One region of the Streptomyces sp. NPDC039465 genome, then DNA from elsewhere that is predicted to be linked to it. Evidence: riboswitches for the same ligand, from Rfam matches in the RefSeq annotation. Region 1 holds a riboswitch; the other holds the start of a gene.
What was found. Region 1 has a riboswitch for ZMP and ZTP ahead of ACZ7LT_RS19515 (serine hydroxymethyltransferase). Riboswitches for the same ligand answer to the same signal wherever they lie in the genome.

Region 1 (14,861 bases):
AGGATGGTGAGGAGGTTGCTGACGCCGGGCTTGTTCTCCGCGTCGAACCGGATCACGGTGTCGGTGTCCGTGACCGCGCTCTTGACCTTCTTGGCCGTCACCTTCGGCTCGTCGAGCAGGTTGATCAGGCCCTTGGGCGTCGACGCCGACTTGCTCATCTTGATCGTCGGGTCCTGGAGATCGAAGATCTTCGCGGTCTCCTTGACGATGTACGGCGCCGGGACGGTGAAGGTCTCGCCGAAGCGGGCGTTGAAGCGCTCCGCGAGGTCGCGGGTCAGCTCGATGTGCTGGCGCTGGTCCTCGCCGACCGGGACCTCGTTGGCCTGGTAGAGCAGGATGTCCGCGACCTGGAGGATCGGGTACGTGAAGAGGCCGACGGTGGCCCGGTCGGCGCCCTGCTTGGCGGACTTGTCCTTGAACTGGGTCATGCGGGAGGCCTCGCCGAAGCCGGTGAGGCAGTTCATGATCCAGCCGAGCTGCGCGTGCTCGGGGACGTGGCTCTGGACGAAGAGGGTGCAGCGCTCGGGGTCGAGACCGGAGGCGAGGAGCTGCGCGGCGGCGAGGCGGGTGTTGGCCCGCAGCTCGGCGGGGTCCTGCGGAACCGTGATCGCGTGCAGGTCCACGACCATGTAGAAGGCGTCGTGGGTCTCCTGCAGCGCGACGTACTGACGGATCGCACCGAGGTAGTTGCCGAGGTGGAACGAGCCCGCCGTGGGCTGGATTCCGGAGAGCGCGCGAGGACTGTCAGAGGCCATGCCCATCATTCTCTCAGGTACGGCGGACGGTTCGGGAACGGATCCCGGCCGACCGGTGTATCAAGAGTGTGAGGACGCGGGAGGGGGGCCTGATCGTCGATGAGGCCGCGGTGATCGCACGGGTACGCGCCGGGGAGCCGGAGGCGTACGCGGAGTTGGTGCACGCCCATACGGGCGTGGCGCTGAGAGCGGCCGTGGCGTTCGGGGCGGGGGCGGACGCGGAGGACGTGGTGCAGCAGGCCTTCATCAAGGCGTACTGCTCGCTGGGCCGGTTCAAGGACGGGTCGGCGTTCCGGCCGTGGCTGCTCCAGATCGTGGCCAATGAGACGAGGAACACAGTGCGCTCGGCGGCCCGCCGCAGGGCTGTCGCGGACCGGGAGGCGGGGCTGCTCGGCCCCGAGCCGCTGATACCGGAATCGGCGGATCCGGCGGTGGCGGCGCTGGAGCGGGAACGGCGGCTGCTGCTCACGGCGGCGCTGGAGGAGCTGGGTGAGGACCAGCGCCAGGTGGTGATCTACCGCTATCTCCTGGAGATGGACGAAGCGGAGACGGCGCAGGCGCTGGGGTGGCCGCGGGGCACGGTGAAGTCACGGCTGAGCCGGGCGCTGAAGAAGCTGGGCGGGCAGCTCGGCACCCTGAGGCCGGAGAGGCCTGAGGGGTCCAAGGGGTCGGAAGGGGGTGATGAGCATGGATGATCTTCCTCAGGAGCTGCGGGAGCTGGGGCGCCGGATGAAGGTGCCCGAGGTGTCCGGGGAGTCGATGGCCGAGCGGGTGCTGGCGCAGATACTGGCCGACGCCCTGCCGGCGCCGGTGGCGGAGCCGCCGGGGCGGTACGAGCGGCTGCGGCGCTGGGTGCGCCGGCGGTGGCGGGCGCTGACGGTGACGGTGTCGGGGGCGCTGGTGGTGCTGGTGCTCACGCCTCCGGTGCGGGCGACGGTGGCGGACTGGTTCGGCTTCGGCGGGGTGAAGGTGCGCTACGACCCGTCGGCGCCGCCGGTGCCGGGCGCGGCGGTGCCCGGCTGCGAGGACCCGGTGCCCTTGCGGGAGGCCGCCGCGCTGGCCGGGTTCGAGCCTCGGATACCGGCCGTGCTGGGCGAGCCGGACGCCGTGTCGGTGGCCCGGTCGGCGCCGGGACGGTCCGTGGTCGGCCTGTGCTGGACCGAGGGCGGCCGGACGATACGCCTGGACCAGTTCCCGGCGGAGCTGGATCCCGGCTTCGTGAAGACGGTGCGGGTGCAGCCGGAATGGGTCCGGCTGAGCGACGGCGGCACGGGCTACTGGTTCGCCGAGCCGCACCGGCTGGTCATCCCCATGACGGATGCCCGCGGTGAGATATGGACCCGTACGGAGCGGCCGGCGGGGCCGACGCTGCTGTGGACCGGGCCCGGTGGGGCGGGGCCGACGCTGCGGCTGGAGGGTGAGGAGTCGCTGGAGCGGGCGCGGCGGATCGCCGAGTCGGTCCGCTGACGTGCGGAGAGCCCGGCCGACGGCCGGACTCCCCGAGGGCGGCTAGGCCGGCAGGCCCGGGGCCGGGAAGGCGGCCATGAGGTCGGCCACCTCGGCGCGGATGGCGGCGATGGCCTCCTCGTCGCCGGTTCGGGAGGCGGTGACACCGCGGTCGATCCACTCCGCGACGGTCTCCATGTGGGCGGTGGTCAGACCGCGCGAGGTCAGGGAGGGGGTGCCGATGCGGATGCCGGAGGGGTCGAAGGGCTTCCGCGGGTCGTAGGGGACGGTGTTGTAGTTGACGACGATTCCGGCTCGGTCCAGGGCCTTGGCGGCGACCTTGCCGGGGACGTCCTTGGGGGTGAGGTCCATCAGGATCAGATGGTTGTCGGTGCCGCCGGAGACCAGGTCGAAGCCGCGGGCGAGGAGCGCGTCGGCGAGGGCCTTGGCGTTGGCGACGACGGAGTGGGCGTACTCCCGGAAGGAGGGCTGGGCCGCCTCGTGGAGGGCGACGGCGATCGCGGCGGTGGTCTGGTTGTGCGGGCCGCCCTGAAGGCCGGGGAAGACGGCCTTGTCGAGGGCCTTGGCGTGCTCCTCGCGGCACATCAGCATGGCGCCGCGCGGGCCGCGCAGGGTCTTGTGGGTGGTCGTGGAGATCACGTCGGCGTGGGGCACAGGTGAGGGGTGGGCGCCGCCCGCGATCAGTCCGGCGATATGCGCGACGTCGGCGACGAGGACCGCACCGCACTCGCGGGCGATCTCCGCGAAGGCCGCGAAGTCGATGGTGCGGGGCAGTGCGGTGCCGCCGCAGAAGATGACCTTCGGGCGCTCCTTGACGGCGAGTTCCCGGACCTCGTCGAAGTCGATCAGACCGGTGTCCTGGCGTACGCCGTACTGCACGCCGCGGAACCACTTGCCGGTGGCGGAGACGCCCCAGCCGTGGGTGAGATGGCCGCCCATGGGCAGGGCCATGCCCATGACGGTGTCGCCGGGCTCGGCGAAGGCGAGGTAGACGGCGAGGTTGGCGGGTGAGCCGGAGTAGGGCTGGACGTTGGCGTGGTCGACGCCGAAGAGGCTCTTGGCGCGCTCCACGGCGAGGATCTCGACCTGGTCGATGTTCTGCTGGCCCTCGTAGTAGCGGCGGCCGGGATAGCCCTCGCTGTACTTGTTCTGCAGGACGGTGCCGGAGGCTTCCAGCACGGCGTGGGAGACGTAGTTCTCGCTGGGGATGAGCCGCAGCGTCCGGGCCTGGAGCTGCTCCTCGGCGACGACGAGAGCGGCCAGCTCGGGGTCGGCCGCGGAGAGGGCGGGGTGCGCGGGCGGGGTGCTCATGGCGTTCCTCCGGGCGTGTCGGCGGATCCCGGGGCGCGGCGGTGAGTGCGGCGCCACGCGGGACAGGGTGCGGTCCCGCGGTGCCCAGGCGGGCGGCACCTCGTGTGGTCTGCCGCGCACGGCTCCCCCGGGGTCGCTTCCCCGTACGCCAGTCGCCGTGCGTGTTTCCAGCCTAGCGGGCGTGCCGTCACCGAGGTTTCTTCGTCCGGCATACGAGCGACGATAAGAAGTGGGCACCACATCCGCCCCAGGCCGCAGGATGAACGGAGATCCCGTGTCGAGAACAGAAGACGCGATCGCTTCGGCGGAGGCGCACAGCGCGCACAACTACCACCCGTTGCCCGTCGTCGTCGCGTCCGCGGAGGGCGCGTGGCTGACCGACGTGGAGGGGCGACGCTATCTCGACATGCTCGCCGGGTACTCCGCGCTCAACTTCGGGCACCGCCACCGCCGGCTGATCGACGCCGCCAAGGAACAGCTGGAGCGGGTGACGCTCACGTCGCGGGCGTTCCACCACGACCGGTTCGCCGAGTTCTGCGGGCGGCTCGCGCAGCTGTGCGACATGGAGATGGTGCTCCCGATGAACACCGGGGCGGAGGCGGTGGAGACCGCCGTGAAGACCGCCCGGAAGTGGGGCTACCAGGTCAAGGGAGTGCCGCCGGGCCAGGCGAAGATCGTGGTGGCGGCGAACAACTTCCACGGCCGCACGACGACGATCATCAGCTTCTCCACCGACCCCGAGGCCCGCGCGGACTTCGGCCCGTACACGCCGGGCTTCGAGATCGTGCCGTACGGCGATCTGACTGCGCTCGGCACCGCGATGAGCGCGAACACGGTGGCCGTGCTGCTTGAGCCGATCCAGGGCGAGGCGGGGGTGCTGGTGCCGCCGCCCGGCTATCTGGAGGGCGTGCGCCGGCTGACCCGTGAGCGGAACGTGCTGTTCGTCGCGGACGAGATCCAGTCGGGTCTGGGCCGGACGGGGAAGACGTTCGCGTGCGATCACGAGGGCGTCGTCCCGGACATGTACGTCCTGGGCAAGGCGCTGGGCGGCGGGGTCGTGCCGGTGTCGGCCGTGGTGTCGAGCGCCGAGGTGCTGGGGGTGTACCGCCCCGGTGAGCACGGGTCGACGTTCGGAGGCAATCCACTGGCATGCGCGGTGGCGCTGGAGGTGATCGCGATGCTGGAGACGGGTGAGTACCAGCAGCGGGCGGCCGAGCTCGGCGACCATCTCCACCGGGAGCTGGGGCTCCTGGTGGGCGGCGGGGCGGTGGAGGCGGTGCGCGGCCGTGGCCTGTGGGCCGGTGTGGACATCGCGCCGAGCCGGGGCACCGGCCGGGAGATCTCGGAGAAGCTGATGGACCGTGGGGTGCTGGTCAAGGACACCCATGGCTCGACGATCCGGATCGCGCCGCCGCTGGTGATCAGCAAGGAGGATCTGGACTGGGGCCTCGACCAGTTGAGGTCGGTCCTGGGCGGCTGAGTCCGCCCTGCCCGGCGCCCGCGCCGGGCAGGCAGGGCGGCCGGCTCATCCGTGGGCATGTACACGGGGGTTGGTCTTGACCCGGCCTGCGGCCCGCCCAGCTCAGGGACTACGTCAGAGAATGACGTGCGGCAGGAAGCGGGCGTATTCGTCCGTGACCGGCCCCGCCGACTCCCTGATGCCGAGCCCCGCCGCCTCGTCCTCGACGACCCACGCGCCGAGCACCACACGGTTGCCGTCGAAGTCGGGCAGCGGGGCCAGCTCCTGGTAGCAGCAGGCCTGTTCCCGGACGACGGGGGGCGCGCCGGCCTCGTGGAGGGTGACGCCGGCGCCCTCGCGGCCGAGCAGCGGCTTGGCGACGTAGCCGCCGGTCGCGGCCAGTTCGCGCGGGCCGTCGAGATAGGCGGCCAGCAGGTTCGGGTGGCCCGGGTAGAGCTCCCAGAGGATCGCGAGGAGCGCCTTGTTGGACAGCAGCATCTTCCAGGCGGGCTCGATCCAGCAGGTGGTGCCGGTGCCGCCGCCGTTGTCGAGGGTGTCCAGGACGTACGGGCCGAACCGGTCCGTGGTCAGCCACTCCCACGGGTAGAGCTTGAAGCAGCTGCGGATGAACCTCAGCCGCTCGTCGACGAAACGGCCACTGAGCTTGTCGAAGCCGATCCTCTCGACCGAGAGGGCCTCGGTGTCGAGCCCGGCCTGTTCGGCGGTCTCGCGCAGATACGCGACCGTCATCAGGTCCTCGCCGAGCTCGTCGCTCTCGGAGTGGACGAAGTGGACGGGCCCGGGCGGCAGCAGCGCGGCCTGCCGCTTCCAGGCGTCGACGAGCCGCTCGTGGAGGGAGTTCCACTGGTCGGCGCCGGGGAAGCGTTCCTCCATCCAGAACCACTGCGGGCTGGCCGCCTCCACCAGCGAGGTGGGGGTGTCGGCGTTGTACTCCAGCATCTTGGCCGGGCCCGTGCCGTCGTAGCGCAGGTCGAAACGGCCGTAGAGGGAAGGCACTTCGGCCCGCCGCCGCCAGGACTCGGCAACCAGCGAGGCGAGCCGCGGGTCGGTGATGCCGAGGTCGGCGAAGCGGTCCCGCTCGACGATGTGGGCGGCCGCCGCCAGACACATCACGTGCAGCTCCTCGACGACCTCCTCCAGCGCCTCGACCTCGGGGAGGCTGAAGGAGTAGTACGCGCTCTCGTCCCAGTAGGGACGCAGGGAGCCGTCCGGGTAGCGGGTGAGGGGGTAGACGAGCCCCTGCTCCTCGACGGTCTGCTGCCAGCCGGGACGGGGCTCGATGGTGTGCCGCTGCATCGGGGGTCGCTCAGCCGCCGCTGCTGCCGGAGCTGGAGCAGCCGAAGCCGCCCCGGTCGACGGCCTCCTTGTCGAAGCTGCCGCCCGAGACGGTGCCGCCGCTGTGGGAGCCGCCGTAGTAGTACCGGCCGGAGCTGCCGGAGCTGCTGGAACTGCTGGAACTGCTGTCGTCACACTTGTAGCTGGGCAGCACCTCGTACGAGAGAGGGTCCACGCAACGCTTGTCGGGCTCGGAGCCGCACGACGTGATCGTCAACGCGAGCATGCCCATTCCGCCGAGCACCACCGTGCTCGACCTCAGCCTGCGCATCTTCCGTGCCTCCCCGTCCCAGCGCCATCGAACGCCGGACAGACTAGAGGGCGGCTCCCGAAGCCGTTAACCCCGGTCCACCAACCCTTCACCAGCGACGCCGTTTCAGACGGCTTCGTGCGGTTTGCTCACCGCGGTGGCCTGATCAGCGGCTCGTCGTGCGCTCCGGGCTCCGGCGCCGCGAGGCCGCGCCCGCAGCCGGCCCCGCGTCTGCGGCCGGGGACCTCGGCAGGGCCAGGGCCAGGAGTGCCCCGAGGACCGAGGCGGCGCCGGCGAGGATCCCGGCGATGCGCAGGCCGTCGACGAGCGCGCCGGGGCCGGGGGATTCCCCGAGGCCGGCGTTGGCCACGGCGACCAGGACCGCGAGGCCGGCCGCGCCACCGATCTGCTGAGCGGTCGTGGCCAGCGCCGAGGCGACGCCCTGCTCGTGCGGGGCGACCCCGGAGGACGCCGCGACGAAGAGGGCCGGGAAGGCCGCCCCGCCGCCGATGCCCCACACGGCGATCCCCGGCAGCAGGGCCCAGAAGGATCCGCCGACCGACATCCCGAAGGCGAGCGCCCCGATGCCGGCCCCGTTGAGGACCATGCCGAGGAGCAGGGTCGTACGGACTCCGAACCGGCCCATCAGGGCGGGCCCGGTCCGCAGCCCGGCGATCACCGAGAGGACGGTGACGGGCAGAAAGGCGAGGCCGGCCTCGAGCGCGTCGTAGCGCAGGACGTTCTGGAGGTAGGTGGTGAAGAGGAAGTAGACGCCGTTGAGGGCGCTCTGGAACACGAGGATCACCAGCATCGAGGCGGCCTGCGCCCGGCGGGTGAGCAGCCGCAACGGTACGAGCGGGTCGCGTGAGCGGTGCTGGACCAGCAGGAACAGCCCGAGGAGGAGCACTCCGGCGAGGACCGCACCGCCGCCGGTCACGGTCGTCCAGCCCTCGTCGGGGCCGACGACCAGGCCGAGGACGACCAGCACGGAACCGGCGGTGGCGAGCAGGGCGCCCAGGACGTCGAACCCGCCCCGCTCACCGCCCTGGCCGTCGCGCGCCAGGAGGCCGAAGGCGGCGAGGAGCGCGGCCACCGCGGGCGGCGCCATCACGAAGAGCACCCAGCGCCAGCTGCCGTACTCGGTCAGGACACCACCGAGCAGCGCCCCGGCGGCCAGGCCGGCACTGCCGCCGGCCGCCCAGAACGCCAACGCCCTGATGCGGGCCGGCCCTTCGGTAAATCCGCTGGTGACCAGGGAGAGCGTGGCCGGGGAGACGAGTGCGGCGCCGAGCCCCTGGACCGCACGCGCAGCCACGAGCGTGCCCGGATCGCGGGCCAGGCCGCCGAGGACGCAGCCGGCGGCGAAGACGGCCAGGCCGAGGGCGAACATCCGCCGCCGGCCGAACCGGTCGACGGCCCGGCCACCGAGCAGCAGGAAGCCGCCGAAGCCGACGGCGTAGGCGCTGATGACCCACTGGAGGGAGCGCGGGGTGAAGCCGAGGCCCGACCCGATGTCGGGGAGGGCCACGTACACGATGTTGAAGTCGAGGGCCACCAGGAACTGGGTGAAGACGAGCAGGGCCAGCCTCAGCCCGGCCCGTGCGTCTGAAGCGGAATGCGTGGAAGCGGCGGACACGCCGAAGCACCTCTCAAGCACGACGGATCGATGTGAGTTCACAGCGATTTTCACGGCGTAGATTTACTACACGCCGTTCAGTAAAGGCACGCCGAACAGTAGCGCAACGCTGTAAGGTGTCAACCGTGGAAGATCAGGAAGTCCGCAGACCCAGTCGCCGGGAACGCCTGCGCGCCGAAACCGCCGCCGAGATCAAGGCTGTCGCGTTGCGGCTGATGGCCGACGGCGGACCGGACGCGATCACCCTGCGGGCCATCGCCCGCGAGATGGGCATGACGGCCGGCGCCATCTACGGCTACTACGCGACCCGGGACGACCTGGTCACGACGCTCGTCGCCGACGTCTACACCGCACTCGTCGACTCCACCGAGGCCGCCGCCCACGCACTGCCGCCGAGCGACCTGGCCGGCCGGATCCTGGCCTGGGCCACGGCGTTCCGCACCTGGAGCCTCGCCCACCCCGAGGGCTTCCGGCTGATCTACGGCGACCCCGTCCCCGGCTACCGGCAGCCGGCAGACAGTCCGGCGGCCGACGCCGGACGGCGCGCCTGCACCGGGCTCACCGGGCTGGTCGCGGGCGCCTGGCCGTACGCGGAGCCGCTGCAGGGCGACGGCGGCGCCGAGTGGGCCGACTTCCAGCCCGAGTTCGCGGAGTCGGTCCGTCACGACTTCCCCGACCTGCCGGCCGCCGCCGTGGCCCTCGCGATGCGGGTCTGGGGACGGATGCACGGCCTGGTGTCGCTGGAGATCTACGGGCATCTGCGCCCCCTGACGCACGAGCCCGCCTCGCTCTACGAGGCGGAAATGCGCGACCTCATCCGGTCCTTGGGCCTGACACCGGCCGGCTGACACCAGCCGCCGGTACGACGGCCCCTGCCGCCCGCCTACGGCCGGCGCCCCACACGGTCACGGCAGCACCCGGCACAGCGCGTCCAGCGCGCCCGCCCAGGCGCTGTCCGTCGGAGTGCCGTAGCCGACCACCAGGCGGTCGCGGTCCGGCGGGACCGACGGGTGGCGCAGCCGGTTGCAGCCCATCAGGGCGAGCCCCTGCCAGGCGGCCGCCTGGATCACGGTCCGCTCGGTGCCGGGAGGCAGCTCCAGGACGGCGTGGAGGCCCGCGGCGATGCCGGTGACCCGGATGTCCGGGGCGCGTCGCGCGAGGGCCGCCACGAGCTCGTCACGGCGGCGGCGGTAGCGCAGCCGCATCCCGCGTACATGGCGGTCGTACGAGCCCGAGGCCATGAACTCCGCGAGCGTCAACTGGTCCAGCGCGCTCGACATCCAGTCGACGCCGCCCTTCGCCTCCAGGACCTCCCCGACCATGCCCTCCGGCAGCACCATCCAGGCCAGCCGCAACGCCGGTGCGAGCGACTTGCTGGCGGTGCCGAGGTAGACGACCCGCTCCGGGTCCAGGCCCTGGAGCGCGCCGACCGGCTGGCGGTCGTAGCGGAACTCGCCGTCGTAGTCGTCCTCCAGAATCAGCCCGCCCGCGCCGCGCGCCCAGTCGACCGCGGCCGCGCGCCGGTCGGGGTGGAGAGTGCTGCCGAGCGGGAACTGGTGGGCCGGGGTCATCAGCACCGCGCCCACGCCCTTCATCGCGCCCAGTTCGTCCGTGCGGGTGCCACGCGCGTCGAAGGACAGGGCGGGCAGCCGCAGCCCGGCCTCGGTCAGGAGGTTCCAGTGGACGTCGAGGCCGTACGACTCGACGGCCACCTCCCGCACCTTCCGCGCCCGCAGCACCTTGGCCATCAGCGTCAGACCGTGCACGAAACCCGAGCAGAGGACGATCCGTTCGGGATCCGCGTGGACGCCGCGGGCCCGGGCCAGGTACTCGGCGAGGACCGTGCGCAGTTCGATCCGGCCGCGCGCGTCGCCGTAGCCGAAGGCGTCGTGCGGGGCGCTGGTGAGGGCCCGCCGGGACGCCTTGAGCCAGTCGGTGCGGGGGAAGGAGCCGACGTCGGGGAAGCCGGGGCGCAGGCTGTACGTGGGCCCGCCGGACGCCGGACGCGAACGGGGCGCCTGGGCCGCGGGCCGACGGGGCGCGGCGCGCGGGGCGACCCGGGTGCCGGAGCCCTGCCGGGCGGTGAGCCAGCCCTCGGCGACCAGCTCCGCGTACGCGTCGGCGACGGTGTTGCGGGCCACCCCCAGATCGGCGGCGAGGGAGCGGGAGGACGGCAGGCGGGTGCCGGGCGCGAGACGGCCGTTGCGCACGGCCTCGCGCAGGGCGCCCATCAGGCCCTTGCGCAGTCCCGGTCCGCGCAGTTCCAGATGGAGGTCCGCCCCGAAAGTGGCCCAGTCGTTTGCCATGGAAGTGGACCATACCCCTGAGCCACAACGCCCGTACGGTCGTGACCATGACGACGACGGAAACACGGACGTACGCCCCCGAGCACTCCCCCCGCCTTCCCCTCGCCCAGCTCGCCCCGGAGTTCTACCGGGCCATGGTCCGCCTGGAGGCGGCCGCGGCGAAGGGCCTCGACCCGGTCGTCTACGAGCTGGTGAAGATCCGGGCCTCGCAGATCAACCACTGCGCGTTCTGCCTCGACATGCACACGAAGGACGCGCTGGCGTCCGGTGAGTCGGTGGAGCGGATCGTCCAGTTGTCCGCCTGGGAGGAGTCGGAGCACTTCTACACCGAGAAGGAGCTCGCGGCCCTGGCGCTGACCGAGGCGATCACGGTCCTGACGGACGGCTTCGTACCGGACGAGGTGTACGCGCGCGCCGCCGCCCACTTCGAGGAGGCGGAACTGGCCCAGCTCATCGCCGCGATCACCACCATCAACGCCTGGAACCGGATCGGGGTCAGCACGCGGACGGTGCCGGGCCACTACACGCCGGGCATGTACAAGAGCTGACGCCCCGGCAGCCGAGACCAACGGAACGACACACACCGACCGAGAGGCCACGCACCCGTGCCTGCCCGAACCGACCGGCTGAGCGCCGACGTCTACCACGCGCTGGCCGCCGCGAGCACCGCGGCCAAGAAGGGCCTGGGCGACCCGGTCCTCGTCGAGCTGGTCATGCTCCGCGCCTCGCAGATCAACCGCTGCGCCTTCTGCGTGGACATGCATCTGACGCTCGCCCGCAAGAACGGCGTGAGCGAGCGGCGCCTGGATCTGCTCCAGGTCTGGGAGGAGACCGACGGCGTCTTCACCGCCCCCGAGCGGGCCGCGCTCGCGCTCACCGAGGCCGTCACCGTCCTCACCGACGGCTTCGTACCGGACGAGGTGTACGAGCAGGCCGCCGCCCACTTCGACGCGCCCGGCCTCGCCCATCTCATCGCCCTGATCACCGTGATCAACAGCTGGAACCGCATCATGGTCAGCCGCCGCACTCCTCCCGGGGAGCTGGTGTGGCAGTGACCGGTGTCGAGACGTTCCGCACGCTGCACCACGACCGGGCCCCCGGGGACCCGCTGATCCTGCCGGGCCCCTGGGACCCGCCCAGCGCACGCACCTTCGTGGCCGCCGGCTTCCCGGCCCTCGCGGTCCCCAGCGCCGGGGTCGCCGAGGCGCTCGGTTACGAGGACGGCGAGACCCCCGCCGACGAGATGTTCGCGGCCGTCGCGCGGATCGTCCGCGCGGTCGCCGTACCCGTCTCGGCGGACCTGGAGGACGGATACGGCCTCGCCCCCAAGGAGCTGGTGGAACGGACCCTGGAGAGCGGCGCGATCGGGATGAACCTGGAGGACTCCCGGCCCGGCGGGATCCTCAAGGAGCCGCGGGCGCACGCCGAGTGGCTCGCCGAGGTCCGGGCGGCGGCCGGTGACCGGCTCTTCCTCAACGCGCGCGTGGACACCTTCCTGCATGGCGGGAAGGACCCGGACGAGGCGATCGAACGGGCCCTGCTGTACCGCGCGGCCGGCGCGGACTGCGTCTACCCGATCATGGCCCCGCCGGAGCACTTCACCGCGCTACGGGCGGAGACCGACGTCCCCGTCAACGCCTTCACCCGGTCGAACGGTCCGACCCCGGCCGAGCTGGGCCGGCGCGGCGCCACCCGGATCACCTTCGGGCCGGGCCTGCTGCGCCGCTCGATGGTGGCACTCGGCGACATCGCCCGCGGCCTCGGCGGCGCCTGAGGGCGAGCCGGGGCCGCGCGTCCGGACATCCGGGGATCCGGCGCGTCCGGGCCGGGCTCAGTCCTCCTCGGGCTCGTCCTGGACGCGCAGCCCGCCGACCCACAGCGGCATCAGCCAGTGCGCGACGAGTGCCGCGAACAGGACCGGGAAGACCAGGCTTTCGACCCGCAGGCCGGCGAAGAGCGTGACCGCGCCGACGCCGACCGCCGTCCCGGCCAGCAGCCAGGTCATCACCTTGTGGGCGCGCGCCTGGACCGCGTCGCGCTCGGCGAGCTGGCGCTCGTCGAGGATCCGGCTGCGCAGTTCGAGCAGCCCGCGGGTGGCGCTGTTGAGGGCCCCGGTGAGGAACACCCACCCCACCATGCCCGTGAACAGGACGGCCAGGGACGGCACGAGGAGGACGTCGTACACGACACCGAGCCAGGCGGCGGCCGTCACCGCGGTCAGCAGGACGTGGGCGGCGACGACGGCCCGGCGGCGGGCGGCGGTGGCGTACAGGGGCGCCGCCGCGGGGTTGTTCATGAGCGCGTACATGCGCCGGTCGAAGCGCGTGGGCGTGTTCGCGGTCGTCGTGCTGGTCGTGGTCGTGGTGATCGTCATCGAGGTCTCCCCGTTGTGCAGCTACTCGCTTATGTATAAGAAGTACTACATCCGAGGGTAGGGGCGCAACAAAAGGCGCCGCCCCCGGCAGGCGGGGGCGGCGCTGAACTGCGCTCAGACGTATGCCCGATGGCGGTACGTCAGGATGCGACGGTGGATCAGATGAGGCCGAGGCCGCGGACGGCGTCGCGCTCCTCCACGAGCTCCTGCACCGAGGCGTCGATGCGGGTGCGGGAGAACTCGTTGATGTCCAGGCCCTGGACGATCTCGTACTTGCCGTCCTTGCAGGTGACGGGGAAGGAGGAGATCAGGCCCTCCGGGACGCCGTAGGAGCCGTCCGACGGGATGCCCATGGAGGTCCAGTCGCCCTCGGCGGTGCCGTTGACCCACGTGTGGACGTGGTCGATGGCGGCGTTGGCGGCGGAGGCCGCCGAGGACGCGCCACGGGCCTCGATGATCGCGGCGCCGCGCTTGGCGACGGTCGGGATGAAGGTGTCGGCCAGCCACGCCTCGTCGTTGACGACCTCGGCGGCGTTCTTGCCGGCGATCTCCGCGTGGAAGATGTCCGGGTACTGGGTCGCCGAGTGGTTGCCCCAGATGGTGAGGCGCTTGATGTCGGAGACGGCGGCGCCGGTCCGGGCGGCCAGCTGCGAGATCGCGCGGTTGTGGTCCAGGCGGGTCATCGCGGTGAACCGCTCGGCCGGCACGTCCGGGGCGGCGGCCTGGGCGATCAGGGCGTTGGTGTTGGCCGGGTTGCCGACGACGAGGACCTTGATGTCGTCCGCGGCGTGGTCGTTGATGGCCTTGCCCTGCGGCTTGAAGATGCCACCGTTGGCCGAGAGCAGGTCACCGCGCTCCATGCCCTTGGTGCGCGGGCGCGCGCCGACGAGCAGCGCGACGTTTGCGCCGTCGAAGCCGACGTTCGGGTCGTCGGTGATCTCGATGCCGCGCAGCAGCGGGAACGCGCAGTCGTCGAGCTCCATGGCGGTGCCCTCGGCGGCCTTCAGGCCCTGCGGGATCTCGAGGAGGCGCAGCTTGACCGGCACGTCCGCGCCGAGCAGCTGGCCGGAGGCGATGCGGAAGAGCAGCGCGTAGCCGATCTGGCCGGCCGCGCCGGTCACGGTGACATTCACGGGAGTGCGGGTCATGGCGATCTCCGTAAGACAGCTGGCGATGGGGGTCCCTGCCCCTGGTGCTGGACTCTCTCCTGATCGATCGGTGTCTCGACGTGAAGAGATATCCAGCGGTCAGGCTATCCGACCCGGGCCCTGTCCAACCCCCACCCCCTTGTGGGACGGCTCACTGCCGCCCGCTCCTTCACTTACTCGGCCGTGCATCCGCGTACGCCGGTGCTCAGCGTCGCGCAGGCCCGCGCCTGGGCGCCGGACGTCACCGCGACCATCGGGGTGTACGCGTCGGTGTCGCCGTCCACGACCCCGCTCTGGGTGCTGCGACCGGCGGTGATCCGTACGGTGTCGCCGGGCGCGGCGAGAGTGATACGGGCCCACGCGGCGCCACAGGTGCCGCTGTGCCGGACCTCGATCCGGGCGGGGCCCACGCGCGCGCTGCGGACGGTGGTGGCGAAGGCGCCGCCGCAGCCCATGTTCTCGGGGTCCTGGCCGGCGCAGTCGGGGCCCGCGCACTTGACGCCGGCCGGGAGTCGGGGGCTGGTGGCGGGGGCGGGCGAGCTGGGCGGGGCGGCCTTCGCGCCGCCGCGCGGGGCGCCGCCGAGGTCGGTGAGGAGGACGGCGGCGGCGATGACGAGAAGCGCGCCGACGACACCCGCGAGGAACATGGTGACCTTGCGGCGGTGTTGGGCGGCCGGGTCGGGGCGTGGCTGTGAGGCGGGCTCTGGGGCCGGGCCGGGGCCGGGGGGCCGGGCCGAGGACTCGGTGGAGACGGAGGGCGAGGGGAGGGGCGGCGGGGGCGGGGGCGGGCCGGGGAGCG
Region 2 (14,861 bases), on a different contig from region 1:
CCGCCGTACGGCGAGGTCCGCAGGTGGACCTTGATGCCGTGCCGGGCGGAGAGGCGGCTGACGACGAAGAGCCCCAGCCGGTCGCTGTCGAACAGGTCGAGCGCCTCGGACTGTTCGATCCGGCGGTTGGCATCGGCGAGGGTCTCCTTGCCCATGCCCAGCCCGCGGTCCTCGATCTCGAGGGCGTAGCCGTTGCCGACGGGCTCGCCGCTGACCCGGACCTTGGTGTGCGGCGGGGAGAACTGCGCCGCGTTCTCGACCAGTTCGGCGAGGAGATGGGTCAGGTCGGCGACGGCCGCGCCGACGACGGAGGTCTCGGGCAGGTGACGTACCTCCACGCGCGCGTAGTCCTCGATTTCGGAGACGGCGGCCCGTACGACGTTGGTGAGCGGGACCGGCATCCGCCAGGCGCGGCCGGGGGCGGCCCCGGACAGGATGATCAGGCTCTCGGCGTGGCGGCGCATGCGGGTGGTGAGGTGGTCGAGACGGAAGAGGTCGCCGAGTTCGCTCGGATCGTCGGCGCGGCGCTCCATGCTGTCGAGGAGGTTGAGCTGACGGTGGACCAGGACCTGGCTGCGGCGGGCGAGGTTGACGAAGACGCCGGAGATTCCACTGGCCAGTTCGGCCCGTTCGACGGCGGCGCTCAGCGCGGCGCGGTGGACGGTGCCGAGCGCCTCGCCGACCTGCCCGATCTCGTCCTGTTCGGCGGGACCGGCCGGCGCCTCCGCCCGGACGTCGATCTCCTCGCCGGCGCGCAGCCGCCGCATAGCGTGGGGCAGTTTGCGGCGGGCGATCTCCAGGGCGGTGTTGCGAAGACTGACGAGCTCCACGACGAGGCCGCGGCCGATGCGTACGGAGATGACGAGGGAGGCGGCGACCGCGGCGAGGCCGAAGAGGACCGCCGCGCCCGCCGGGGTGAGCGCGCCGTCGGCGAACGGGTCGGCGCGGTCGGCGGCGCTGCGCCGGGCGTCGGCCTCAAGCGTGTCGAGTGCGGCGCTGACGGGGTCGTAGGCGCTGTCCCAGGTGCTCGCGGGGACGGCGGTGGCGGCCTTGCGGCCCGGCGGGGCGGTACGGACCCGGTCCTCGGCGGCGGTGAGCTGCTGGTAGGCGGGCTGGGCGGTGAGGGCGCGCCAGGCGTCGCGGTCGGGTCCGCGCAGGTCGGCCCCGGCGGTCTCGGCGAGGTGGCGGCGGATCTCCACGGCGCCGGCGAAGGCGCGTTGGCGGGCCGCGCCCAGTTCCGTACCGAGGTGGGCGGAGGACAGGAGGGCGTCCTCGCGGGCGAGCATCTCGGTGGCCCGGCCGAATTCGAGGAGCACGCGCGCGTCGGAGCCGGTCGTGCCGTCCTGGACGCCGGTCAGTGCGCCGCTCGCGGCGAAGGCCGCGGAGATGGTGTCGGTGTATCGCGTGTAGGCGGTGTCCCAGTCGGTCTTGCCGTCGAGGACGGCGCTCCGCACCGTCCGCAGGGCGCGGGCGCGTTCGATGAAGCTCTCCACCCGGCGGGAGGCGTCGGCGGGCAGGCCGCCGGTGTCCGCGACGGTGTGTCCGCCGCCGAGGTCGAGCCGGGCGACGGCGGTGTCGGTGGCGCGTCCCTGTTCCTTCAGTTCGGCGGCCCGTCCGGGTCCCGGCGCGGCGATCTGCCGTACGGCGGCGCGGCGTTCGGCCTGGAGGGCGGTGACGGCGGCCGCGAAGGGTGCCCGTATCTCCGCGTCGATGCGCTGGAGCTGCCGGAGCCGGGCGATGTCCTGGGCGGTGGTGACGGTCGCGAAGCCCCACAGGCCCAGCAGCGACACGACGGGCACCATCAGCAGCGAGACGATCTTGGCGCGGACGGTCCGGGGGCGCAGGTGGGCACTTCGCCGGGCCTGCGCCTCCGTCGCGCTCTGTCCTCCCGACGGGCTCTGTGCTCCCGTCCCGTCGCCCTGGCCCCCTGCGCCCTGTTCGTCGGCGGGCGGTCCGGCGTGGGCGCGGCGCCCTCGCGCGGCCGGCGTGGGCGGTGGCGAGCTGGTGTCGTGGGTGGTGTGGCGGGGAGTTCGCATGGCCTCCTCGTTCCGGGTACGGGGCTGGGTGCGGCGGCCCGCGCCGGGGCCGGGTTATGCGGGGGCGGGCGGTCGTGCCGTCGTCGTGCCGGGCAGGGAGCCGTCGCGCGGCCCGTCCGGGTCGGCCGGGTCCGCGGTGGCTCGTTCGGCGGAGGCGTAGGCGGCGCGTTCCCTGGCGGTCGGGGTCAGGGCGACGAAGGCAGAGGTGAGGAAGAGGTAGGACCCGAGGCCGACGGCGAGGGGGAAGATGAACTGCATCGCCGTGGCCCCGGGGAGCGTGCCGTGGGAGGGCGCCACCTCGACCTCGACGGCGAGCATTCCGGTGTAGTGCATGCTGCTGACGGCCGCGCCCATGACGAGTGAGGCGACGGCGACCGCGACGGGCGACTTGATGTTCAGGGCCGCCCACAGGGCCGCGGACGCCGCGACGACCGCGATGGCGACGGAGAGGGCGACGATGAGGGGGTCGTAGCGCACCTGCCCGTGCAGCCGTAGGGCGGCCATGCCGAGGTAGTGCATGCTCGCCACGCCGAGGCCGGTGGTGAGGCCGCCTAGGAGGAGCGAGCGCAGCCGGTCGCGGCCGTGCCCGACGGCGAAGACGCCCACGCCGACGACGAGCACGGCGACGAGGAGGCTGAGGAGGGTCAGCGGCACGTCGTAACGGATGTCGGTGCCGCTGACGCCGAAACCGAGCATGGCGACGAAGTGCATCGTCCAGATGCCCGTGCCGAGGGCGGAGGCGGCGGTGAGCAGCCAGTTGCGCCGGGACCGGCCGGTGGCTTCCAGCGCTCGGACGGTGCAGCGCAGCCCGAGGGCGGCGCCGATGCAGGCCATCGCGTACGACAGCACGGGGGTCAGCCAGCCGAATGTGGCGTGGTCCAGGTGTCCCATGGCTCAGGGACGCTAGTCCTCATAGGGGCGCACGACAGGGGCGCATTTCGAAAGCTGTTGGAATATGACACAGAGATGTTCCTGAACGATCGCGCAGCGCTCGAACGTGCGCACAGGTGATTCACCGAAGAGGCTGAACTCTCCCCGGATCCCTGAGGGATCATGACGGCATGAGCGACGACCCCACGCAGGTACAGGAATTCTTCACGGCCCGGGCCGCCGACTGGGACAGCCGTTTCCCCGACGACGGGCCGGCCTACGCCGCCGCCGTCGCGGAGCTGGGCCTGCGGCCCGGTGCCGCCGTCCTCGACGCGGGCTGCGGCACGGGACGGGCCCTGCCCGCCCTGCGCGACGCCGTGGGCCCCGGCGGCACCGTCCTCGGTGCCGATCTGACCCCGGCGATGCTGGAGGCGGCGGTACGCGCCGGCCGGGACGCGTACGGACAGCTGCTGCTCGCCGACGTCGGCGCGCTGCCGCTCGCCACGGGGGCGCTGGACGCTGTGTTCGGGGCTGGGCTCATCTCGCATCTGCCCCGGCCGCAGGAGAATCTGCGCGAGCTGGCGCGGGTGGTGCGGCCCGGCGGGCTGCTCGCGCTGTTCCACCCGATCGGGCGCGCCGCCCTCGCCGCCCGCCATGGCCGGGCGATCACCGACGACGACCTGCGCGCCGAGCCGAACCTGCGGCCGCTGCTCTCCCGCGCCGGCTGGCGGTTGGAGTCGTACGTCGACGAGGACGCCCGCTTCCTCGCGCTCGCCCGCCGGGACGCCTGAGAGAGCGGGGAAGGGCGAGCCGCTCCGGCCAGTTCGTACCGCTTTGCCCGCCACCGGCTCCCCAGGGGCCGACCCCGGACTCCCCGCGGACTCTCGACGGCTGGGCTACCGCTGGTTAAGGTGCGCCGACGAACGATCGGGATGAGGAGGCCGCCGTGGCCGGGACGGACAACGTCGACGACGACGCGCTGTATGTGCTGACGGCCGTCCTGCTGACACCCGCGCAGTTCCCCACCGTCCTCGGCGACGACTACCCGGCCGCCTGCGCGTCCCTGGGCCTGGAGGCGTACGCCGAGGGCTACGGGCTGGTGCTGGGCCAGGACGGTACGGGAGCGCGCTGGACCGTCGTGGTCGACGACGTGTCGCTGGTCGCCGTGGCCATCGCGTCCTGGGACTGCGGCATGGCCTACGACCTGTCGCCCGACGAGCGGTCGGTGGTGGCCGCGCTCCCCGGGTGGCCGCTGGCCGTGGCGACCGCGGCGCCGGATCTGCCCGCGCCGCACGATCCGGAGCCGGAGGAGGGCGACCCGCCGGTACTGGCTCCGCTGGACGCCGGGGAGTGGGGGCCCGCCCAGCGGCGTATGGGCGCGGACGCCATAGCGCTTCAGTGGGAGGCGTGGCGGGCGGAGTTCGACGGCTCGTCCGGCGGTGACCCCGGCGACGTCGCGTCCGAGACCACCGCCGCAGACGCGGAGGCCGGGTCCGACCCTGCGTCCGAGACCACCGCCGCGGACGCGGAGGCCGAAGCCGACCCGTACGACGGGGTGCGGCGCGCGCTCGCCGAACTGCGCGGGTACCTCCAGGAGCCGCCACCGGTCGGCCGGGTGCGGTCCACCTTCGCCACCGCGGACGCCCGGATGCTGCGCGCGGACGGACCCGGCTGGTCCCTGGTCGCCCGCACCGACGACATGGCGTTCGTGCTCCTGGACGACGAACCGCGCGAGGTCCTGCCGGTGGCCCGTGGCCCCAAGCTCCCGGCCCTGCTGGAGGCGTTGGACGCCATGGCGGTCCGCCCGTCCTGAGCCACGCGCCGCTGGGGAGACGGGTCCGGGGCACATGCGTGAGTCGCGCGAGGTGGGGTGCCGGACCATGGCCGGGCGGTGAGGGTGCCCGGACGATGGTCGGCGCGTGACACCCAGCCGTCGTCCCACCGGAGGCCGTCCATGCGCCTGCTGCGAGGCGTTACCCTGCTCACCGCGCTCCTGACGGGGCTCACCCTCACCGCCCCCGCCGGGGCCACGACCGGCCCTCCGGAGCCGTGCGCCCGTCCGGCAGCGCTCGCCGTCCCCGGCGCGGCGCACCAGCGGACGGCCTGTCTGGGCGATCTGACGACGGCGGCGCTGGCCGGTACTCCGTACACCGACATGGCCGACCAGGCGGGACTCTCCGCGCGCGGGACACGCAATCCGTCGGGGGTGCCGGGGATCCAGATCGATGGCTACTTCCCGGACGACTCACGGCTGAACGCCACGCACGGCTGGCGGCACGACGCCCAGTTCGTGATCCGGCTGCCCGACCGGTGGAACGGCGGACTCGTGGTGACGGGCGCGCCGGGCACCCGTCGGCAGTACTCCACGGACACGCTCATCTCCGACCAGGTCCTGGCCCAGGGGTACGCGTACGCGGCGACGGACAAGGGCAACACCGGACCCGACTTCTTCACCGACGGGCGGCGCCCGGGGGACGCGGTCGCCGAGTGGAACCGCCGGGTCACCGAACTGACCGTCGCCGCCCAGCGGGTCGTACGGCAGCGGTACGGGCACGGCCCCTTGCGCACGTACATGACGGGCATCTCCAACGGCGGCTATCTCACGCGCTGGCAGCTGGAGAACCGGCCCGATCTGTACGACGGCGGGGTGGACTGGGAGGGCGTGCTGTGGACGACGCGCGGGCCGAACCTGCTGACCGGTCTGCCGGTCACCGTGGCCCGCTCCCTGGGGGAGGCCGATGACGACGATCTGCTGGCGGCCGGGTTCGCGCCCGGGTCGCGGTTCCTGTGGCCGTACCACGAGAAGGTCTACTGGGGGCTGACCCAGAAGGCGTTCCGGGCGGAGTTCGACCCCGCGTACGATCCGGCCTGCCCGGGCGCCTCGGCCGGTACGACGCCGGAGCAGATCTTCGCCGCCTGCCCCTCCGACGCGGCCTACTCCTACACGTCGCGGCCTGCGTCCGTCCGGCGGGCGGTCGCGAAGGTCGCCCTGACAGGCAGAATCGGACGCCCCCTGATCACCTTGCATGGGGATCTGGATGCCTTGCTGCCGATCGCGACCGATTCCGATGTGTACGCGCGCATGATCGAGCACAAGGGGCCCGGCGGGCTGCACCGGTACTACCGGATCGAGTACGGCACGCACGCCGACGGCCTGTACGACACCCATCCGGACCGGCTGCGGCCGATCCTGCCCTGCTACCGCTCGGCGTTCTCAGCGCTGACGGCATGGGTCGAGAAGGGTACGCCGCCGCCCGGGAGCCGTACGGTCGCCCGGCCCTCGGGCGGGGACGTGGTCAACTCCTGCGCCCTGCGCGGATAGTGCGGAACGGGCGGCGGGGCCCCGTCGATCAGACCCGCTCCAGGGGGCGGTGCGGCCCGGTCGGGAGCTCGATCTCGATCGGGTCGCCCGGCCGGACCACACCACCCGTCCGCACCACGCTCATGATTCCGGCCTTGCGGATCAGCCGCCCGGCGGCGTCGCGGCCGACGACCCGCTTCAGCAGCCCGTCCTGGAAGGTGTCGATCTGCACACAGGGGTTGCGCAGTCCGGTGACCTCCACGACCGCCTCAGGACCTATGTGCAGCAGGGTGCCGGTGGGGAGGCCAAGGAGATCGACACCGCTGGTGGTGATGTTCTCGCCAAGGTCTCCGGGCCCGACCCGGAATCCGGCCTCGGCGACCTCGGTGAACAGCTCCTCGTGGATGAGGTGGACCTGACGGAGGTTCGGGGCGGTGGGGTCCTTGGCCACCCGGGAGCGGTGCTTGACCGTCACTCCCGCGTGGACGTCCCCCTCCACCCCGAGCCCGGCGAGCAGGGTGATGCTCTCCCGGTTCGGCTTCGTGAAGGAGTAGCTGCCGTTGCTGCTCACCGTGGTGACCGTCGCGCCCATCCCCCGGGCTCCCCTCTCCGCGTTCGAACAAGTTCATCCTGCTCGAAAGATCTTCGGGGAGCCTATCGGGCCAGGCCGCTACCTGCCGATCTGCTTGCGTGAGACCCGACGCAGCCGACGGCGCTGGCTCGGGTCGAGCGCGAGGTAGGCCACGGCGGGGACGCCGACGATCACCAGCAGTGAGAGCCAGAAACCGATCAGCGGTATCAGGACAAGGCCTACGACCACTCCCCCGAGGGCGATCTTCCCGTTTGTCGACATCTTCGTGCCTCCTTCGCGGCCTTGGGCCGCCTTCTTCCATTGAACGCCCGAAACCTGACGGCGGTTCCCCCGAGGAACCGCCGTCGTCCGCGGCCGGCTCAGGCCGCGCGCAGCGGCTCGCCGACCTCGTACAGATGGCCGAGCGCCTGGCGGTAGGAGTCGACGAGGCCGGTCTCCGTGTACGGGATGCCCAGGGCGCGGCAGTGGGCGCGGACGGCCGGCTGGGCGAGCCGCAGATGCGGGCGGGGCATGCTCGGGAAGAGGTGGTGCTCGATCTGGTAGTTCAGGCCCCCCAGGAACCAGTCGGTGAGCGGGCCGCCGCGGATGTTGCGGGAGGTGAGGACCTGGCGGCGCAGATGGCCCCAGCGCTCACCGTCCTCGCCGGGTATCTCCATGCCCTTGTGGTTCGGGGCGAACGCCATGCCCAGGTGGAGGCCGAGCAGCATCTGGTGGATCAGCGCGAAGACCAGGGCCTGGCCGGCCGTGAGGGTGCTCAGCAGCAGGGCCGCGTAGCCGACGACATGGGCGAGGAGCAGGGCGCCCTCGGTGAGGCGGTCGCGCCGGTTGCGGTAGGGACCGTCCTTGGAGAACAGCGCCTGGAAGCCGTACACCTTGAGCGCGATGCCCTCCAGCGTGGTCAGCGGGAAGAAGAGCCAGGCCTGATGCCGGGTGAGCCAGGCCCGGAAGCCGGTGCGGTCCGCCGCCTGGTGCTGGGCGAAGACCAGCACGTCCGCGGCGACATCGGGGTCCTTGTCCAGGTGGTTGGGGTTGGCGTGGTGGCGGTTGTGCTTGTCGTTCCACCACTCCTGGCTCATGCCGAGGAGGAGGTTGGCGTGGACGAGCTGGATGAGCCGGTTGGTGCGGCGGTCGGCGGCGATCTGCGCATGGCCGGCGTCATGGCCGACGAACGCGCAGCGGGCGGAGAGCAGGGCGAGCGGTAGGGCCAGCGTCATCGCCCACCAGGAAGGGCCCAGGAGGACCAGGCCTGTGATGACGGCGGCCAGGCCCAGCAGGTTCACCGCGATGCCGCGCGCGTACCAGGCGGTGCGGCGCTCCAGCAGGCCCTGTTCCTTGACCGTGCGCAGCAGCGGGGCGAACTCGCTGCCGGCGGCCCGGGGCCGGGCGGTGGACGCGAGGGCCCGTTCGGGTGCCGTGAGCGTTGCGGCGGCCTGTGGCATGCGGTCTCCCCTGGTGAGGCCGGTGCGCCGACTGCGCCCCGGTCCCCAGAAACGTACGGAGCGGCGCCGGTGGGGAACCATGGCGTCATCCCCCGAGTTCAGTGGGGGTCAGCCCAGGGGGCGGGGTGGTGCTGGCTCCACCACGCCATGATCGAGTACCCTCGGCGGCCCCGTCCACTAGTCAAATTTGAGGAATCAGTGAGCGTGTCCGAATTCTTCGGCTCTTCGGCTGTCTTCCTGCCCGCCGACCCGGCACGGGACGGCCGGGTCGCCTTCTGGCGCGACGGCGACGGACCGCCCCGGCACGAGAGCGGCGGGGGCGAGGAGCTGGGTGTTGTCGAGGACCTGACCGTGGTCGCGGACGACCTCCGCACCCGGATCGTGCGGGCCCGGCTGCTGCCCGTACGGGAGGCCATGCCCGTCCTCACGCGCGCGAGGACGGCGCCGGACGCGTCGCCCGAGACCGCGTTCTGGGGTGCGGCGGCGCTCCTCGGTCTCCATCTGGTGGCGCGCGGGCTGCTGCTGCCCGGGCTCACGGCCGCGGACCGGGACGCCTGGCGGATCGGTCCGCTGTCGCCCGAGGACCTGGAGCTCGTACGGACGCTGGCGGCGTCGATGCCGCCGGGCGCCCATGCCGTACCCCTGCCCGCGGTGGACGGCGCCTCCCCGCGGCTGCCGGAGCCCGAGGGGCTGCTGCGGGCCTTCCTGGACGCCGTCGCCGACGGGCTACCGCGCACCCCCGCCGCGCCCCTCGCCGCCGGCGGCCCGGCCTTCGCGGCGCTTCCCGCGCAGCAGGTGCCGGCACAGCGCGGCTGGGCGGCGGACGTGGCCGCCGGGTACGACGCGGGCGTACGGCTCTCGCTGCGCGTCGAAGTGTCGGGGCTCGGCGCCGGAGCCGACGCTCCGGAGGCGCCCGCCTTCCGGGCCGTCCTGCAGATACACAGCGTCAGCGACGCCGCGCTGGTCGCCGACGCCGCGGAGGTGTGGGCGGGCAGCGGGCCCGCGGCGGGCGCCTTCGGGCCGCGCGCCCGGATGGACGCGCTCCTCGCGCTGCGCCGAGCCGCACGCGCCTGGGCGCCGCTGACCCCGCTCCTGTCCGCCGCCGTCCCCGACGCCGTCGACCTCGCCGACGAGGAGATCACCGAGCTGCTCGGCGAGGCGGCGCGGGCGCTCGCGGCGACGGGCATGCAGGTGCACTGGCCAAGGGAGCTGGCGCGCAAGCTGACCGCGCGGGCCGTGATCGGGCCGCCCGCCGGCGACGACCACGGTCGGGACCGGGACGGCTCCGGCATGCCCTCGTTCCTCTCCGCCGACGCCCTGCTCTCCTTCAACTGGCGTTTCGCCGTGGGCGACGACACCCTCACCCGCGCGGAGCTCGACCAGCTCGCCGAGGCCGGGCGGCCGTTGGTGCGGCTGCGCGGGCAGTGGGTGCTGGTCGACCCGGCGGAGGCGCTGCGGGCCCGGGAGAGCCAGGACCGCAAGGTCAGCCCGATCGACGCGCTGGGTGCCGTACTGACCGGCTCGACGGAGGTGGACGGCCGCCCGGTGGCGGTCGAGGCGTCGGGGTGGCTGGCACGGCTTAGGGAGCGGCTGGCCGACCCGGAGGGCGGGCGACAGGACCTCGCCCAGCCCGCCGCGCTCCGGGCGACCCTCCGCGACTACCAGCTGCGTGGCCTGAACTGGCTGCACCGGATGACGTCGCTGGGGCTCGGCGGCTGCCTCGCCGACGACATGGGCCTGGGAAAAACGATCACTCTGATCGCGCTTCATCTGCACCGCCAGACCGACCCGGCCGCCGCGGGGCCCACCCTCGTGGTCTGCCCCACCTCGCTGATGGGCAACTGGCAGCGGGAGATCGAGAGGTTCGCCCCCGGCACCCCGGTCCGCCGCTTCCACGGCACGACCCGCACCCTCGACGGCCTGGCCGACGGAGAGTTCGTCCTCACCACGTACGGCACCATGCGGCTCGACGCGGCGCGGCTGGCCGAGCCGGCCTGGGGCATGGTCGTCGCGGACGAGGCCCAGCACGTCAAGAACCCCTATTCGGCCACCGCCCGGCAGCTGCGCACCATCGGTACGAAGGCGCGCGTGGCGCTGACCGGAACGCCCGTGGAGAACAACCTCTTTGAGCTGTGGGCGATCCTGGACTGGACGACCCCCGGCCTGCTCGGGCGCCTCGGCACCTTCCGTACCCGCTACGCGCAGGCCGTCGAGGGCGGCGACCCGGCGGCCGCCGAGCGGCTGGCGGCGCTGGTCCGCCCGTTCCTGCTGCGCCGCCGCAAGTCCGACCCGGGGATCGCGCCCGAACTGCCCCCGAAGACCGAGACCGACCGGGCCGTGTCGCTGACCAAGGAACAGGCCGGCCTCTACGAGGCGGTGGTGCGCGAGACGCTCGCGGCGATCGCCGAGGCGGACGGCATGGAGCGCCGCGGCCTCGTGATGAAGCTGCTGACCGCGCTGAAGCAGATCTGCAACCACCCGGCGCAGTACTTGAAGGAGGACAACCCCACCATCGCGGACCGCTCCGGGAAGCTGGAGCTCCTCGACGAACTCCTCGACACGATCCTCGCCGAGGAGGCGGCCGTGCTCGTCTTCACCCAGTACGTGCAGATGGCGCGGCTCCTGGAACGGCATCTGGCGGCCCGGGGGGTGCGGACGCAGTTCCTGCACGGAGGGACCCCGGTGGCGGAGCGGGAGGCGATGGTGCAGCGCTTCCAGGACGGCGAAGTGCCGGTGTTCCTGCTGTCGTTGAAGGCCGCCGGCACCGGCCTGAACCTGACCCGCGCCGGTCATGTGGTGCACTACGACCGCTGGTGGAACCCGGCCGTCGAGGCACAGGCCACGGACCGGGCGTACCGGATCGGGCAGACCCAGCCGGTGCAGGTCCACCGGATCGTCGCGGAGGGCACGATCGAGGACCGCATCGCCGACATGCTGGCGAGCAAACGGGAGCTGGCGGACGCCGTCCTCGGCTCCGGCGAGGGCGCGCTGACCGAACTGACCGACGCCGAGCTGGCGGACCTGGTGGAGCTGCGAGGGAACGGGCGATGAGGGCGATGAGGGCGATGAGTGACGCGTACGACAACGAGGACGGGGCCGCCCCGGAGGAGGAGCGGACCTTCGCCGCGCTGCCGCCGGTACACGGCGGTACGTTCGCCCGGACCTGGTGGGGACGGGCCTGGCTGAAGGCGCTGGAGGACACCGCGCTCGACGGCCAGCAGCTCAAGAAGGGCCGTAAGCACGCGCGCGATGGCTCGGTCGGCGCGGTGACGGTCCGGCCCGGGCGGATCACCGCGGTCGTCAGGGACCGGGACGGCACGGGTCATCGGAGCGACGTCCTGCTCCAAGAGCTCTCGGCGGAGGGCTGGCACCGCTTCCTGGACATGGCCGTCGACAGCGCCGGACACATCGCGGCGCTCCTCGACCGCGAGATGCCGCCGGACCTGGTGGAGGACGCGGCGGCGGCCGGGGTGGAGCTGCTGCCCGGCATCGGCGACCTGGAGCCGGAGTGCACCTGCGAGGCGTGGGACCACTGCCCGCACACCGCCGCGCTCTGCTACCAGGTGGCGCGCCTCCTCGACCAGGATCCGTTCGTCCTGCTGCTGATGCGGGGCCGCGGTGAGCGACGGCTCCTCGACGAGCTCCAGGTCCGCAGCGCGGCGCGGGCCGCGTCGGAGCATCCCGAGCCCGTCGCGGAAGCGGCCGGTGTCCCCGCCGAGGAGGCGTTCGCGGCGCGCGGCATCCTGCCCCCGCTGCCCGCCCCGCCCCCACTGCCCGGCGCGCCCGGCGAACCGCCCTCCCTGGAGACCGAGTCGGGCCCCGCGCCCGGGCTCGACCCCGCGGCGCTGGAGTTCCTGGCGGCCGACGCCGCGGCCCGTGCGCACCGGATGCTGGCCGAGGCCCGGGCACCGGGGCACGACCGGCACCCGGTGGAGCCGGCCCTGACGGTCGGCCAGGACGCGGTCCGGCTGGCCGCGGCCCCGGCCGCGCCCTGGATCGCCGCCCGGCTGGCGTCGGGCACGGGCCGCCGACGCGCCGAACTCGACCTGGCCACGCGCGCGTGGAGCCTGGGTGGCGCGCCGGCCCTGAAGGTCCTGGAGGAGGACGTCTCCCCGGCCCCGGACGTCCTGGCCCGCGCGCTGACCCAGCTCGCCGAGGCCTGGGACGACCCCGACCGCCCGCCCCTGCGCCAGACGGGCCCGGCCCGCTGGACCGTGATCGGCGCAGACGTACAACTACGCCTGGGCGAGGACGGCCGCTGGTGGCCGTACACCAAGTCCCGCGGCCGCTGGACCCCCTCGGGCCCGGCGGATCCGGATCCGGCGGCGGCGCTGGTGGGGGTGACGGTGGAGCCGGGCCGACCGTAGCCGGGTGGGGTGGGGTGGGGGCTGGAAGGGCGGCGGGGCGGATGCCGGGCCGGCCGCCCCGGGGGGCCCGGCCCCCTAGCAGGGTGCGTACGGGGAGGCCCGGGGCGGCAGCCGGGGGCGGAAGGCGGTCCGGCCCCCGCCGCCGGGTCCGTACGGCGCGGGGCAGCGGCCCGCCCGGCCAGCCGGCCGCTACAGCCCGAGCTGGCGCTCGGCCGCGTCCACGGTCTGAGCGAGCAGGACCGCGATGGTCATCGGGCCGACGCCGCCCGGCACCGGGGTGATCAGGCTCGCGCGCTCGGCGGCGCTGTCGAAGTCGACGTCGCCGACGTTGCCGGGGTTGTAGCCCGCGTCGATGACGACCGCGCCCGGCTTGATGTCCTCGCCGCGGATGAAGCGGGGACGGCCTACGGCGGCGACGAGGATGTCGGCCTCGGCGACGATCTCCGAGAGGCCGGTGGTGCGGGAGTGGCAGTAGGTGACCGTCGCGTCCCGGGCGAGCAGCAGCATGCCAGCCGGCTTACCGAGGATCGCGCTGCGTCCGACGACCACCGCGCGCTTCCCGGACGGGTTCACGTCGTAGGCGTCGAGGAGACGCATGATGCCGGCGGGGGTACAGGATTCGAAGCCGGGCAGGCCGAAGCTCATCGCCGCGAACGAGGTCATCGTGACGCCGTCGACGTCCTTCTCCGGCGCGATCGCCTCGAAGGCGGCCCGCTCGTCGATGTGCGGTCCGACCGGGTGCTGGAGCAGGATGCCGTTGACCTCGGGGTCCTGGGAGAGCCCGGTGAGGGTGGCGACGAGTTCCTCGGTGGTCGTGGCGGCCGGCAGCTCTATGTGCCGGGAGCGGATTCCGGCCTTCTCGCAGCGGGCGCGCTTCATCCGTACGTACGTCACGGAGGCCGGGTCCTCGCCGACGAGGACGGTCGCCAGGCACGGGGCCGTACCCGTACGGCGGGTGATCTCGGCGGCGCGGGCGGCGGTCTCCTCGACGGTGCGGCGGGCGAGCGCGGTGCCGTCCATGAGGCGTGCGGCGGGAACGGTGGGCATGGGCCACTCCTGAGCATCGGTCGTGATCGTCGCCCAGGCGCACGGCAGTGGCGGAGTCCGGTCGGAGCCCGTCGGGCCGCTCCCCGGTGGTACTCCACCTCACGCGCCAGTCACGGCCCGCGCCTACTGTACGTGAGGCCCAGGGGCGGAGACCGGACAGGGTGCGGCGGGGAGGGTTGTCGGCGTCCCGGGGTGCGGTCACGATGATGCCGCGGGCCCGCCGACAAGGGCCGAAGTCCTGGACGGGGAGGCCGGTTTGGCCGGTGACGCGTGGGTGGGTCCGGAGTCCGACACCAGGGCGCTGCGCGGGGCGCACGACGCGTTCACCTCGGGCGGGGGGCTGCCAAGGCCGCCGGTGCGGGCGCTGGTCGCCGAGTCGTGGCGGCGCTCGGCGCGGGCGAGGGTGAGCCCGGACGGGGCCGCCTGTGTCGAGCTGGACGAGCAGGATCTGGCCGCGTACCGGGAGGCGCATCCACTCGCCCCTGCGATGCCGGTGATCCGGGAGCTGACGGATGCCTATGCGACGGATGGGGAGCATCTGGTCGCGGTGTGCGACGCGTCGGGGCGGCTGATGTGGGTGGAGGGGCATCCGGGGACGCTGCGCAGGGCGCGGCCGATGAATTTCGTGGCCGGGGCGCGCTGGAGCGAGTCGGCGGCGGGAACGAACGCGCCGGGGACGGCGGTCGCGCTGGACCGGCCGGTGCAGGTGTTCTCGGCGGAGCACTTCCGGCGGTCGGTGCAGGCCTGGACGTGCGCGGCGGCGCCGGTGCACGATCCGCACAGCGGGCGGCTGCTCGGCGCCGTCGACATCACCGGCGGCGACCGGCTCGCGCATCCGCACAGCCTGGCGTTCGTCCAAGCGGTGGCGCGGGCCGCCGAGTCCCAGCTGGCGCTGCTCGCCCCTCCCCCGGACACGGACCGGATGCGGCTGGAGGCGCTGGGCCGCAGCGAGGCACTGCTGACGCTGGAGGGGCGCAGGGTGCGGCTGAGCCGTCGGCACAGCGAGCTCGTGGTCGTGCTGGCGCGCCGTCCCGAGGGCGTGAGCGGTGAGGAGCTGCTGACGCTGCTGTACGAGGACGCGTCGGTGCCGCCGGTCACGCTGCGGGCCGAACTGTCGCGGTTGCGGGGGCTGCTCGGCGCGGACGTCCTGCGCTCACGCCCGTACCGGCTGGCCAGGACCGTCGACGCGGACTTCGACGCGGTGGCGCG

Region 2: it holds a riboswitch for ZMP and ZTP, as region 1 does, so the genes downstream of both, ACZ7LT_RS07405 (bifunctional 5,10-methylenetetrahydrofolate dehydrogenase/5,10-methenyltetrahydrofolate cyclohydrolase) here and ACZ7LT_RS19515 (serine hydroxymethyltransferase) in region 1, are expected to answer to the same signal.

The regions. Positions count from the first base shown of each region.
Region 1 covers NZ_JBVKAP010000005.1:333,335-348,195, reverse strand. The annotation lists gene trpS (tryptophan--tRNA ligase) at 1-755, opposite strand, end outside; gene ACZ7LT_RS19525 (RNA polymerase sigma factor) at 824-1,450, shown strand; gene ACZ7LT_RS19520 (hypothetical protein) at 1,443-2,222, shown strand; gene ACZ7LT_RS19515 (serine hydroxymethyltransferase) at 2,265-3,533, opposite strand; ZMP/ZTP riboswitch at 3,609-3,699, opposite strand; gene rocD (ornithine--oxo-acid transaminase) at 3,808-5,013, shown strand; gene ACZ7LT_RS19505 (glutathionylspermidine synthase family protein) at 5,128-6,309, opposite strand; gene ACZ7LT_RS19500 (hypothetical protein) at 6,320-6,619, opposite strand; gene ACZ7LT_RS19495 (MFS transporter) at 6,765-8,234, opposite strand; gene ACZ7LT_RS19490 (TetR/AcrR family transcriptional regulator) at 8,360-9,082, shown strand; gene pdxR (MocR-like pyridoxine biosynthesis transcription factor PdxR) at 9,140-10,540, opposite strand; gene ACZ7LT_RS19480 (carboxymuconolactone decarboxylase family protein) at 10,588-11,088, shown strand; gene ACZ7LT_RS19475 (carboxymuconolactone decarboxylase family protein) at 11,146-11,595, shown strand; gene ACZ7LT_RS19470 (isocitrate lyase/PEP mutase family protein) at 11,592-12,314, shown strand; gene ACZ7LT_RS19465 (hypothetical protein) at 12,372-12,914, opposite strand; gene ACZ7LT_RS19460 (malate dehydrogenase) at 13,073-14,062, opposite strand; gene ACZ7LT_RS19455 (helix-turn-helix domain-containing protein) at 14,236-14,861, opposite strand, start outside.
Region 2 covers NZ_JBVKAP010000002.1:249,951-264,811, forward strand. The annotation lists gene ACZ7LT_RS07355 (sensor histidine kinase) at 1-2,036, opposite strand, end outside; gene ACZ7LT_RS07360 (MHYT domain-containing protein) at 2,091-2,927, opposite strand; gene ACZ7LT_RS07365 (class I SAM-dependent methyltransferase) at 3,098-3,697, shown strand; gene ACZ7LT_RS07370 (hypothetical protein) at 3,853-4,719, shown strand; gene ACZ7LT_RS07375 (tannase/feruloyl esterase family alpha/beta hydrolase) at 4,861-6,228, shown strand; gene ACZ7LT_RS07380 (MOSC domain-containing protein) at 6,257-6,799, opposite strand; gene ACZ7LT_RS07385 (hypothetical protein) at 6,878-7,060, opposite strand; gene ACZ7LT_RS07390 (fatty acid desaturase family protein) at 7,159-8,238, opposite strand; gene ACZ7LT_RS07395 (DEAD/DEAH box helicase) at 8,386-11,289, shown strand; gene ACZ7LT_RS07400 (SWIM zinc finger family protein) at 11,295-12,605, shown strand; gene ACZ7LT_RS07405 (bifunctional 5,10-methylenetetrahydrofolate dehydrogenase/5,10-methenyltetrahydrofolate cyclohydrolase) at 12,795-13,652, opposite strand; ZMP/ZTP riboswitch at 13,677-13,776, opposite strand; gene ACZ7LT_RS07410 (GAF domain-containing protein) at 13,909-14,861, shown strand, end outside.